DNA from 2 places in the Micromonospora sp. NPDC047134 genome. Region 2 is predicted to be linked to the other one. Evidence: riboswitches for the same ligand, from Rfam matches in the RefSeq annotation. Region 2 holds a riboswitch; the other holds the start of a gene.

Region 1 (5,406 bases), on a different contig from region 2:
TGTGGGATTCGGAGACGGTGGTCACTGGCAGGCCTCGCAGCTTTCGGGATTCTCCAGGGAGCAGGCCAGTGCCTCGTCATCACTCACCGCGACGACGGGCGTGGCGGTCGGGGTGACGGCGACGGTGGCCTGCTGGATGCGGGTCGCGGGTCGCGAGCGCAGGTAGTAGGTGGTCTTGAGCCCGGACTTCCAGGCGTACAGGTACATCGAGGAGAGCTTGCCGATGGTCGGCGCGCTCATGAACAGGTTCAGCGACTGCGACTGGTCGATGAACGGGGCACGGGCGGCGGCCAGGTCGATCAGCGCCCGTTGCGGCAGCTCCCACGCGGTGCGGAACAACTCCCGTACGTCTTCGGGCAGCTCGGCGATGCCCTGCACCGACCCTTCGGCGCGTTTGATCTGCTCGCGGATCGGCGGGGTCCACAGCCCTCGCGCCTTGAGTTCGCGTACCAGGTAGGTGTTGATCTGGAGGAACTCGCCCGACATCGTCTCGCGTTTGAACAGGTTGGACACCTGCGGCTCGATGCACTCGTAGCAGCCCGCGATCGAGGCGATGGTGGCTGTCGGCGCGATGGCCACCAGCAGCGAGTTCCGCAGGCCGTACGCGGCGATCGTCTCGCGCAGCGCGGTCCACCGCTGCACCTGGGTGACGTCGGCGCCCCACAGGTCCGGGTGCAGCTCACCGCGCGCCGCGCGGGTGTCGGCGTACGCCGGGTGCGGGCCGAACTGCTGGGCGAGCTGCGCCGAGGTCTCCAGGGCGGTCAGCAGAATCTCCTCCTGCACCCGGCTGGACAGCTCCCGGGCCGGTATGGAGTCGAACGGCATGCGCAGGGTGAAGAAGGCGTCCTGCAAGCCCATCAGCCCGAGCCCGACCGGTCGCCAGCGCGGGTTCGACGCCGCCGCCTGCTGCGCGGGGTAGTAGTTGATGTCGATGACCCGGTCGAGGAAGAGCACCGCGGTGTGGACGGTCGCGCGCAGCTTCTCCCAGTCGATGCCGTCCGCAGTGACGTGCGCGCCCAGGTTGATCGACCCGAGGTTGCACACCGCCGTCTCGGTGTCGCTGTTGACCTCCAGGATCTCGGTGCACAGGTTCGACAGGTGGATGATGTTGCCCGGTGCGCCGGTCTGGTTGGACAGCCGGTTCGACGCGTCCTTGAACGTCATCCACCCGTTGCCGGTCTGCGCGAGGGTGCGCATCATCCGTCCGTACAGGTCACGGGCCTTGACCGTGCGGACCGCCTTCTTCTCCGCCGCCCGGTACGCCTCGTCGAACGCCTCGCCGTACAGGTCCGGCAACTCCGGCGCGTCGGAGGGGTCGATCAGCGACCAGTCGCCGTCGGCTTCCACCCGGCGCATGAACTCGTCCGGGATCCAGTTGGCCAGGTTCAGGTTGTGCGTACGCCTCGACTCCTCCCCGGTGTTGTCCCGCAGCTCCAGGAACTCCTCGATGTCCGGGTGCCAGGGTTCCAGGTAGACACAGGCCGCACCCTTGCGCCGGCCGCCCTGGTTGACCGCCGCCACCCCGGCATCCAGGGTCTTGAGGAACGGCACGATGCCGTTGGACCTGCCGTTGGTGCCCCGGATCAACGCGCCCCGGCCCCGCACCCGGGTCCAGGAGATGCCGATGCCGCCGGAGAACTTCGACAGCTTCGCCACCTGGTGATACCGCTCGTAGATCGAGTCGAGTTCGTCGCGGGGCGAGTCGACGAGGAAACACGACGACATCTGGGTGTGTCGGGTGCCGGAGTTGAACAGCGTCGGTGAACTCGGCAGGTACGCCAGGCTGGACATCAGCCGGTAGAAGCCGATCGCCTCACCCGGCGACTGGGACAGCCCGCAGGCGACCCGCAGCAGCCAGTACTGCGGGGTCTCCACCACCAGGCGGGTCTGCGGATGCCGCAACAGATACCGGTCCGCGACCGTCCGCAGCCCGAAGTACTCGAACCGCAGATCACCCTCCGGATCGACCGCATCGTCCAGCTTGCGGGCATTGCGGGCCACGAACGCGGCGGTGGCGTCCCCGATCAGCCCCAAACCGTGGGCGTACCGGATCGACTGGCTGAAGCTCGCCACCTGCTGCCCACGAACCTCCTTGTCCACGTACGCGGCCAGCAGCCGCGCCGCCAGCTTCGAGTACTGCGGCTCCGCGCTGATCAACTCGGCGGCCGTCTGGATCGACAACTTGTCCAGCTCAGCCGTGGTCGCCCCGTCGTACAGACCGCTGATCGTCTTCGTCGCCACCCGCAACGGGTCGACCTCGTCCAGGTCGGCGACCCAGCGCTCCACGGCCTTGACGATCTTGTTGACGTCCACCGGCTCGGTGTCGCCGTTGCGTTTACGGACCTGCATCACGTGCCGGCGTTGTTCCGGCCCTGCCTGTTCCCGGGTCACCGTCATGGTCCCTCCTCGTACCGGTCGGTGAAGGTCGACGGGCACGCGGGAGGACGCCGCCGGTCACCGGACGGCCTGACTGCCGTCTATGACCAGCTGATGGCGTCGGCCGTCCCGCGCGGCCTTCGACCGCCGCACACGTACGCGCGCGGCGCGCTGGCAGGTCTTCGGACTCGTGGGCGTGTTAGTGCCTACTGGCCGTCGCTTCCCAGACCTGGCGGGCCCAGTGCTTAGTTGACGGCGGTCGTTCCCACTCACCGCTGCGGGGCAGTCCCGGAATTTCACCGGGTTCCCTCTTGCCTCGGCCGTCGTGGAGTGACGGCCGAACCAGCTGCAGGCAACACTATATATGGGAACGTGCCAGGAACCTCAATACCAGATGGTGTATCGCAGCACGCATCGATCGGACTACCCGACCGAGCGCGACGACAGGCGACGACAGCGCCGGACCCGCGCAACTTTCCGAAAACTTCCGGAAGTTCTGGCCATCGGGATGGGCTCGACATAACATGCACGCGCTTGGATCTGTCCGGAACCCCGATGTCAGGCACCCCCACCACTGTCCAATTTGCGTAAGGGACCAGTCGATGCGCCTGTGGAATCCGTCCCATCGATCACGACGCCGATCACGAACTTTCGCCGTACTGTGCTCGGCCGCGCTCGTCGCGGCCGTCACCGTCGCCCCCACCCCGGCCGCCGCCGCCGAGGTCGTGCTCAGCAACGACTTCGAGTCCGGCTCGTACGCCCCCTGGGGGCCCCGGGGTGAGGTGACCCTCGCCCTCGCCGAGGAGGGCCGCGACAGCGACAGCAGCCTGTCCGTCACCGGCCGCACCGCCGACTGGCAGGGCCCCGCCACCAACGCGACCACCCTGCTGCGGCCGGGCATCCGATACACCGTCAGCGCGTGGGCGAAACTTCCGGCCGGCACCGAGGGCACCGCCGGGGTGCACTTCACCGTCGAGTCGACCCCGGCCGGTGGTGGTGACAACACCTACACCTGGATCGGCGACAACGTCAGCACCACCGCCGACGAGTGGGTACGCATCGGCGGCGAGTACACCCTGCCCACCGGCCTGGACGCCGCCACCCTGTACGTGGAGGCCGAGGGCACCACCCCGTTCCTGCTCGACGACGTGCTGATCACCGCGCCGGAGGACGGCGGCGGTGGCGGGCCGGCGCCGGGCACGATCGTCATCGACACCGACTTCGAGGACGGCCTGGACAGTTGGGGCCCACGCGACGGTGGCCCGGGGGCCCCTAGCGTCACCATCACCGATGTCGCGCACGGCGGCACCTCGGCGGCACTGGTCAGCGACCGGGTCAACCAGGGTGCCGGGCTGGGTCGGGACGTCACCGGCCTGTTCACCGCCGGGGTGACCTACGAGCTGAGCGCCTGGCTGCGGTTCGCCGAGGGGCAGCCGGCCGACCAGATCTGGTTGAGCCTGGCCAGCACCACCGGGAGCAGCCAGTCCTTCAGCACCCTGGCCCAGTTCGAGACGATCACCAACTCGGGGTGGACGGAGGTGACCGCCCGGTTCACCATGCCGGCCGCGGACAGCGCCTTCCTCTACTTCGAGACCCGCTGGCAGGGCGAGGACGTGCCCGGCAACACCAGCGACTTCCTCGCCGACGACATCGTCGTACGGGTGCCCGAGCCGCCGGTCATCGAGGACCTCACCCCGCTGCACGAGACCACGGAGTTCCCGGTCGGGGTGGCCATCGACAGCCGGGAGACCATCGGGGCCCCCGCCCAACTGCTGACCCGGCACTTCAACCAGATCACGGCCGAGAACCACATGAAGCCGGAGGCCTGGTACGACGAGGCGGGCAACTTCCGCCCGCACGAGCAGGCGCTGACCATGATGGACTTCGCCCGCGACAACGACCTGCGGGTCTACGGTCACGTGCTGGTCTGGCACAGCCAGACCCCGGCCTGGTTCTTCACCGACTCCGCCGGGCAGCCGCTGACCACCTCGGCGGCCGACCAGCAGGTGCTGCGAGAGCGGCTGCGTACCCACATCTTCAACGTCGCCGAGTCGATGAGCGAGCGGTACGGCAAGTTCGGCTCCCCCACCAACCCGCTGTACGCCTTCGACGCGGTCAACGAGGTGGTCAGCGACAGTGGCGAGTACAGCGACGGCCTGCGCCGCAGCGAGTGGTACCGGATCCTCGGTGAGAGCTTCATCGACCTGACCTTCACCTACGCCGACGAGGCGTTCAACGAGGTCTACGCCGCCGAGGGCGCGGAGCGGCCGGTCACCCTGTTCATCAACGACTACAACACCGAGCAGAGCGGCAAGCAGGCCCGTTACCTGGCCCTGGTGCAGCGGCTGCTGGCCCGTGGGGTGCCGGTGCACGGGGTGGGCCACCAGTTCCACGTCTCGCTGGCCATGCCGATCAGCGCCCTGGAGACCGCGCTGGAGACGTTCGCGGATCTGCCGGTCACCCAGGCCGTCACCGAACTCGACGTCACCACCGGCACCCCGGCCACCCAGGCGAAGTTCATCGACCAGGGCTACTACTACCGGGACGCCTTCCGGATCTTCCGGGCGTACGCCGATGATCTGCTGACCGTCACGGTCTGGGGGCTCACCGACGGGCGTTCCTGGCGCTCCGGCAACGGCGGGCCGCTGCTGTTCGACGACAACCTGCGCGCCAAGCCGGCCTACTACGGGGCGGTCGACGGTGAGCTGCCGGCCCGGCTGCGTACCGCCAGCGTCTTCGCCGGTGAGGTGCCGCTGACCGCCGCCGCGCCGACGGACCTGACCTGGCGCAAGCTGCCGCTGCACGAGGTGGAGGACGTCGCCCGGTTCCAGCTGCGGTGGGCGCCGGACCACCTGACCGCGTACGTGACGGTCGACGACACCACGGTCTCCGACACCGACCGGGTCAGCTTCGTGCTGGGCGGCGAGACCTACCACGTGTCCCGCGACGGCAGCGGTGACGTGCCGGCCGTGGCCGCCGACCGGGAGGGCGGCTACCACCTGGTCGCCCACCTGCCGCTGTCCGCAGCGG
Region 2 (5,406 bases):
GGCGCTGCTCGTGCTGGACCTACTCGGCGTGCCGGTCGATTGGTTGGGTACGGCGACCCGTGGTCAGCTTCGCCACGTCGATCTCGCGAGGGCTGGCGATGCTTGTTGCAGGCCGGCCTGGCCCTGGTGGTCGCGGTGCTGGCTCGGGTCGGCGTCTCGCGGGGCCTGGCCGCTCTGGTGGCGCTGGTGACGCTGATCGCGGTGATCGGGTGGCGGATCTGGCGGGGTTGCTGGCGGAGGCGGCGTGCCGCCGGCGTTCACCGGGCACGCCGCCGGGGCCGGCAACCACCAGATCGCGGTCTCCAGTCTGGTCCTGCACGTGTTCGCCGCTGCCCTGTGGGTCGGCGCCTTGGTGGCCCTGCTGGCAGTCGCCGCAGCCGGCACCTCGCCGGCGCCGCAAGCCGCTACAGCCGCCTCGCGCTGGGTTGCTTCGTCGCCGTCGGCGTCAGCGAGATCGTCAACGCCGCCGTACGCCTTGGCGCGGTGGACCAACTCTGGTAGTCCTCCCACGGCTGGCTGATGCTCGGCAGGCTGGCCGCGCTCGCCGTTTGCTATCCGTTGGAGGCTAGGCGGATGCCGAGTGCGACGAAGGCGACCGCACAGATCCGGTTGATCCGTCGGGACCAGCGTCCGTCGGCCAGTCGACCGGCGAGCCGTCCGGCGCCCGCGCCGAGGGCGATGTCGACGGTGAGTTGCACCGCCACGAAGAGCGCCCCGAGCAGCACCAGTTGGGCGGTGGCGTTGCCGGCTGACGGGTCGACGAACTGGGGCAGGAACGCCACGCTGAACAGGATCATCTTCGGGTCCAGCAGGTTGGTCACCAGCCCGCGTACGAATGACCGCCCGGTGCCGCCGGGGTGCTGCGGCTCGGTGGCGGTGGGCGTTCCGGTGCCGCGCAAGGCGCGGATTCCCAGGACGATCAGGTACGCCGCGCCGGCCCAGCGGATCGCGTTGAACAGCACCGGCGAGGCGGAGACGAGCGCGGCGAGGCCGCAGACGACCGCGGCGACGTGCACCATCTCCCCGGCGGCGACGCCGAGCGCCGCGACGGTACCGGCGCGGGTGCCGTAGCGGGCGGCGTTGGCCAGGACGAACATCATGTCCGGGCCGGGGGTGACCATGAGCACGACGATCGCGGCGAGGTACCCGGCGAGCGTCGCCGCAGACAGTCCGAGCCCGACTCAACCCTCCCCGGCTCCGTCGAGCAGTGCCTGACGCAACGCCAGCCGGTGCTCGCGGCGGATCCGCGCCTCCCGGTAGCGGCGCCGGTCGCCGTCGGTCTCGGGCAGCAGCGGCGGCACCGGCCGTGGCTGCCCGTCGTCGTCGATCGCCACCATGACCAGGTGCGCGGTGGCCACGTCGGTGGGCGGCACGGCGCGGTCCCACCGGTCGGCGGTGACCTTGACGGCGACCTCCATCGAGCTGCGACCGGCCCAGGTGATCCGGGCGTCGACGTGGACCACGTCGCCGACCCGTACCGCGCGCAGGAAGGCGGTCTCGTCGATGGCCGCAGTGACGGCCGGACCGTCGGAGTGCCGGGCGGCGACGACCCCGGCGACGGAGTCGATCAGGTTGAGGATTCGGCCGCCGTGGACCGTGCCCATCAGGTTGGTGTGGTGCTGGTCCATGATCTGCGACAGCGTCAGGTGCGACGCCGACGGCGGTCGGCCGGTGATGGTGGTGGTGTCGTGCACAGCGGGAGTCCGTCCTCGGGAAGCATATTGCCGATCCCGCCGGCACGCACGTCGAGGAACACGCTCGTGGCGTGTCACCCGCCCGACCCGCCCGCGAGGTCGACGGCAGCGCACACACCTCGTGTACGCAGCGCGGGCAGGTCTTCGGACTCGCGGGCACGACCGGGGTCGCCGGTCTCCTACTGGCCGTCGCTTCCCAGACCGAGTGGTCCAGTGCGTGGTGACGGCGGTCGTTCCCACTCACCGCTGCGGGGCAGTCCCGGATTCACACCGGGTTCCCTCTTACGACGCCCGACCTGGTACGGCCGGGCGAACCAGCGCCGTCGCCAGCCTATCGCGCTGCCTGTCACGCACCGGGTGGTCGCGGGGGCCGCTGTGAGGTAACTCCCTCCGCCGCCGCCGGGAGGGTGACGGCGGGATGTCGAAGATCGTCACGTCGTCACCACCCGCCGGGGGCGTTGGCGGGTTGGGCGCGGCGAAGGTGACCGGCGCGCCGAACGCGGCCCGCCGTAAGCCCTACGACCGGAAGTCCGACGGGCGACCAACCTCAACCGGCGCAGGCCATCACCCCAGCCGCCGGCGGACTACCGGCCCTACAGCGCCGGAAACCCTACGTGGTGGCCGAGACCCTTGCCGCGCTACACGGCCCGACCGACGGCACGGTGACGCTGCCGCGTCACCTCGACTGGTCCGGGCACGCCGAGTACGACCTGAACCGGCCCGCGCGCCTGGCCAGCATGTACAAGGTGGTGCTCATCGAAGCCAGTACCGTCGAGGACCTGAACACCTGGCTCAATGCCGACCTGCTGCGGCGGCTCTGGCCCACCTTGTGGCTGCCGCCCCAGCTCCGCCAGCACTGGGAGGACGCCTTCCCCGAACTCGCCGCGACCCGCAGCAACGCGACGTAGCGGTGGACCCCTTCCACGAACCGCCCCGTTCGCCTGGCCCGCAGATCGAATATCAAATGACCGCGTATCGAACGCATCTGGTGCCGCAAATCGAAAGCGAACGGCCTCGCAGATCGGAAGTTCGGCGGTTATGATGACGCCGTGCCCACACCGCATCTGATCCCCCGCCACGCCGCCGCGCAGGTCAACGCTGCTCTGGCGGACACCCGCGTCGTCTTGATCAGCGGGGCACGCCAAGCGGGTAAGAGCACCCTGGTCCGCCTCGTTGCCGGCGATCGTCTGGCCGAGCGCCGCGATCTTGATCGGGCTCAGGACCGGGCGGCGGCGATCGCCGATCCGGTCGGGTTCGTGGACTCCTCCGAACTCCTGGTCATCGACGAGATCCAGCGCGCTCCGGAGCTCCTGTTGGCCATCAAGGCTGCCGTCGACGAGGATCCCCGTCCTGGCCGCTACCTGCTCACCGGATCGTCGCGGCTGTTCGGCATGGTGGCTGCGCCGGACGCGCTGCCCGGTCGGATGGAAACCGTCGAGCTCTGGCCATTTTCCCAAGGTGAACTCGACGGAGCCCTGGACGGATTCATCGACGCCGTCTTCGCGCTCGGCCCGGACCTGCGACACGAGTCGGACGTGACCCGCGCCGATTACGCGGCCAGGATCGTGCGAGGCGGCCTACCCGAGGCCACCGCCCGCACCGACCCGCGCCGCCGCCAACGGTTTCTTGACGCCTATGTCCAGGCGCTCATCGACCGCGACGTCCGGCAGCTGTCCGACATTCAGCACAAGGGCGAGCTACGCAGGCTGGTACGCCTCCTCGCGGCCAGGTCCGCGACCATCATCGCGGCGAACTCCCTCGAATCCGCCCTCGGACTGAGCCGGCCGACGATCGTCCGCTACCTCCAGGCCCTGGAAGAGATCTTCCTGATCAAACGGATTCCCGGCTGGTCCCGCAACCTCGGCACCCGTGCCACCGCCGCGTCGAAGCTGATCTTCGTCGACTCGGGCATCGCCGCCAACGAAATCGCGACCGACGCCCGGGCACTGCTCCGGCCGGGCGCACCGTTCGGGCCGCTGCTCGAGTCATTTGTGCTGTCCGAGCTGTCCCGGCAGCTCACCTGGTCCGAGCAGTTCGTCGACCTGTCCCACTACCGCGACCAGAGCAGGTACGAAGTCGACGCGGTGCTCGAGAACCGAGCTGGTCAGGTGGTCGGGATCGAGGTCAAAGCAGCCAGCACCGTCGGACCCGACGACTTCCGCGGCCTACGCCGACTCGCCGACCGCCTCGGCGACGACTTCATCGTCGGCATCGTCCTCTATACCGGAACCGCCACGCTGCCGTTCGGCGACAGACTCCGCGCCATGCCGGTCAGCGCCCTGTGGCAGGTTTCCGCCTCGACAGCCGACTGACCTCGCTCGCAGGCCGCTCCCCAGCCGTCAGGGGAGTGGGCATGCACCTCAGCCGGGCGGAGGCAGTGGTGTGGCGGCCACGAGCAGGGCGAGGTCCCGGACCAGGTCGTCCAGGGCCTGACCGGTCTGCGCGCGGACCAGTCCGAGGGCGAGGTCGGCGAGGAGGTAGAAGCCGAGCGTGCGGGCCTGGTCGGTGTCGAACGAGGCCAGCAGCGCCTCCGCGCCGGCGAGGTCACCGCGGTGGCGGGCGGCGATGACCCCGGCGGCGCGCTGCACGAGGTCGGCGGCGACCGGAACCGGGCCGGTCACGCCGGTCAGAGCTTCGGCGCGGCGGCGCGGGCGGCCTCGAACCGGGCGGTCACGTCGGCCCAGTCGACGAGATTCCACAGCCGGTCGACGTAGTCCGGGCGTACGTTGCGGTACTGCAGGTAGTAGGCGTGCTCCCAGGCGTCGAAGACCAGCAGCGGGGTGGAGCCCTGCCCGACGTTGCCGTGGTGGTCGTAGACCTGCTCCACGATCAGCCGCTGTCCGAGCGGCTCCCAGGCCAGGACGCCCCAGCCGGAGCCCTGCACGCTCTTCGTAGCCGCGGAGAGCTGGCCGGCGAAGCCGTCGAAGGAGCCGAAGTGCTCGTCGATCGCGGCAGCCAGCTCACCGTCGGGGCGGTCACCGCCGTCCGGGGACAGGTTGTTCCAGAAGATCGAGTGCAGCACGTGCCCGGAGAGGTTGAACGCGAACGTCTTCTCCAACCCGACCAGCGCCGCGAAGTCACCCTTGTCCCGGGCCTCGGCGAGCTGCTCCAGGGCGTCGTTGCTGCCCTTGACGTACGCGGCGTGGTGCTTGCTGTGGTGCAGCTCCAGGATCTCGCCGGACATCGCCGGCTCCAGCGCACCGTAGTCGTACGGCATGTCGGGCAGAGAGTAGACGGCCACCAGCAACTCCTCACACCATCGTCGTCGCAGAGTTGGGCGGGCACCCCGGCGGTGGTTCAGATCATCGCGTTGCCGGAGCACCCGCCCACTGGTGCCAGCTTTGCGTAGTTGCCAAATTTTGGCAATAAGAACGGTCCAAAGTGAGGCGCGGACCGACGCCGGGTCGGGCGCAGCACGTCGCAGGAGACCTCCACAGCGGTCGATGGAAAAGTAGAGCTGACCAGCGCTTACGCACTTCGCTGAGCTTCCGCAGGCGATCACAGCGGCGCGCACGTGCGACCGGCACAGAACCCCTGGAAAGAAAAAAGCCGCAGGTCATCAGCCTGCGGACACAAATGGAGCGGCGGGTTAGAAACCGATGCTCTATCCCCTGAGCTACGAGGGCGCGAGGGCCCAGTCTAACGGCCTGCGGGTTGACCCGGGGTGGCAGGGAGTGGCCTGGGTTGTCCCGGTGGGTCGGGGCGGCGGATG

The links. A riboswitch is a leader RNA that binds a small molecule or an ion and turns the genes downstream of it on or off. The one in region 2 is predicted to bind cobalamin.
Region 1: it holds a riboswitch for cobalamin, as region 2 does, so the genes downstream of both, ABZ795_RS00130 (ribonucleoside-diphosphate reductase subunit alpha) here and ABZ795_RS25295 (acyl-CoA thioesterase) in region 2, are expected to answer to the same signal.

What each region holds. Positions count from the first base shown of each region.
Region 1 is NZ_JBEYUI010000001.1:31,494-36,899, reverse strand. Features, by position in the region: gene ABZ795_RS00130 (ribonucleoside-diphosphate reductase subunit alpha) at 22-2,397, opposite strand; cobalamin riboswitch at 2,532-2,738, opposite strand; gene ABZ795_RS00125 (endo-1,4-beta-xylanase) at 2,979-5,406, shown strand, end outside.
Region 2 is NZ_JBEYUI010000029.1:3,115-8,520, forward strand. Features, by position in the region: gene ABZ795_RS25290 (LysE family translocator) at 552-1,121, opposite strand; gene ABZ795_RS25295 (acyl-CoA thioesterase) at 1,182-1,694, opposite strand; cobalamin riboswitch at 1,812-2,028, opposite strand; partial or broken gene ABZ795_RS25300 (hypothetical protein) at 2,208-2,602, shown strand; gene ABZ795_RS25305 (ATP-binding protein) at 2,744-4,006, shown strand; gene ABZ795_RS25310 (superoxide dismutase) at 4,055-4,315, opposite strand; gene ABZ795_RS25315 (superoxide dismutase) at 4,321-4,935, opposite strand.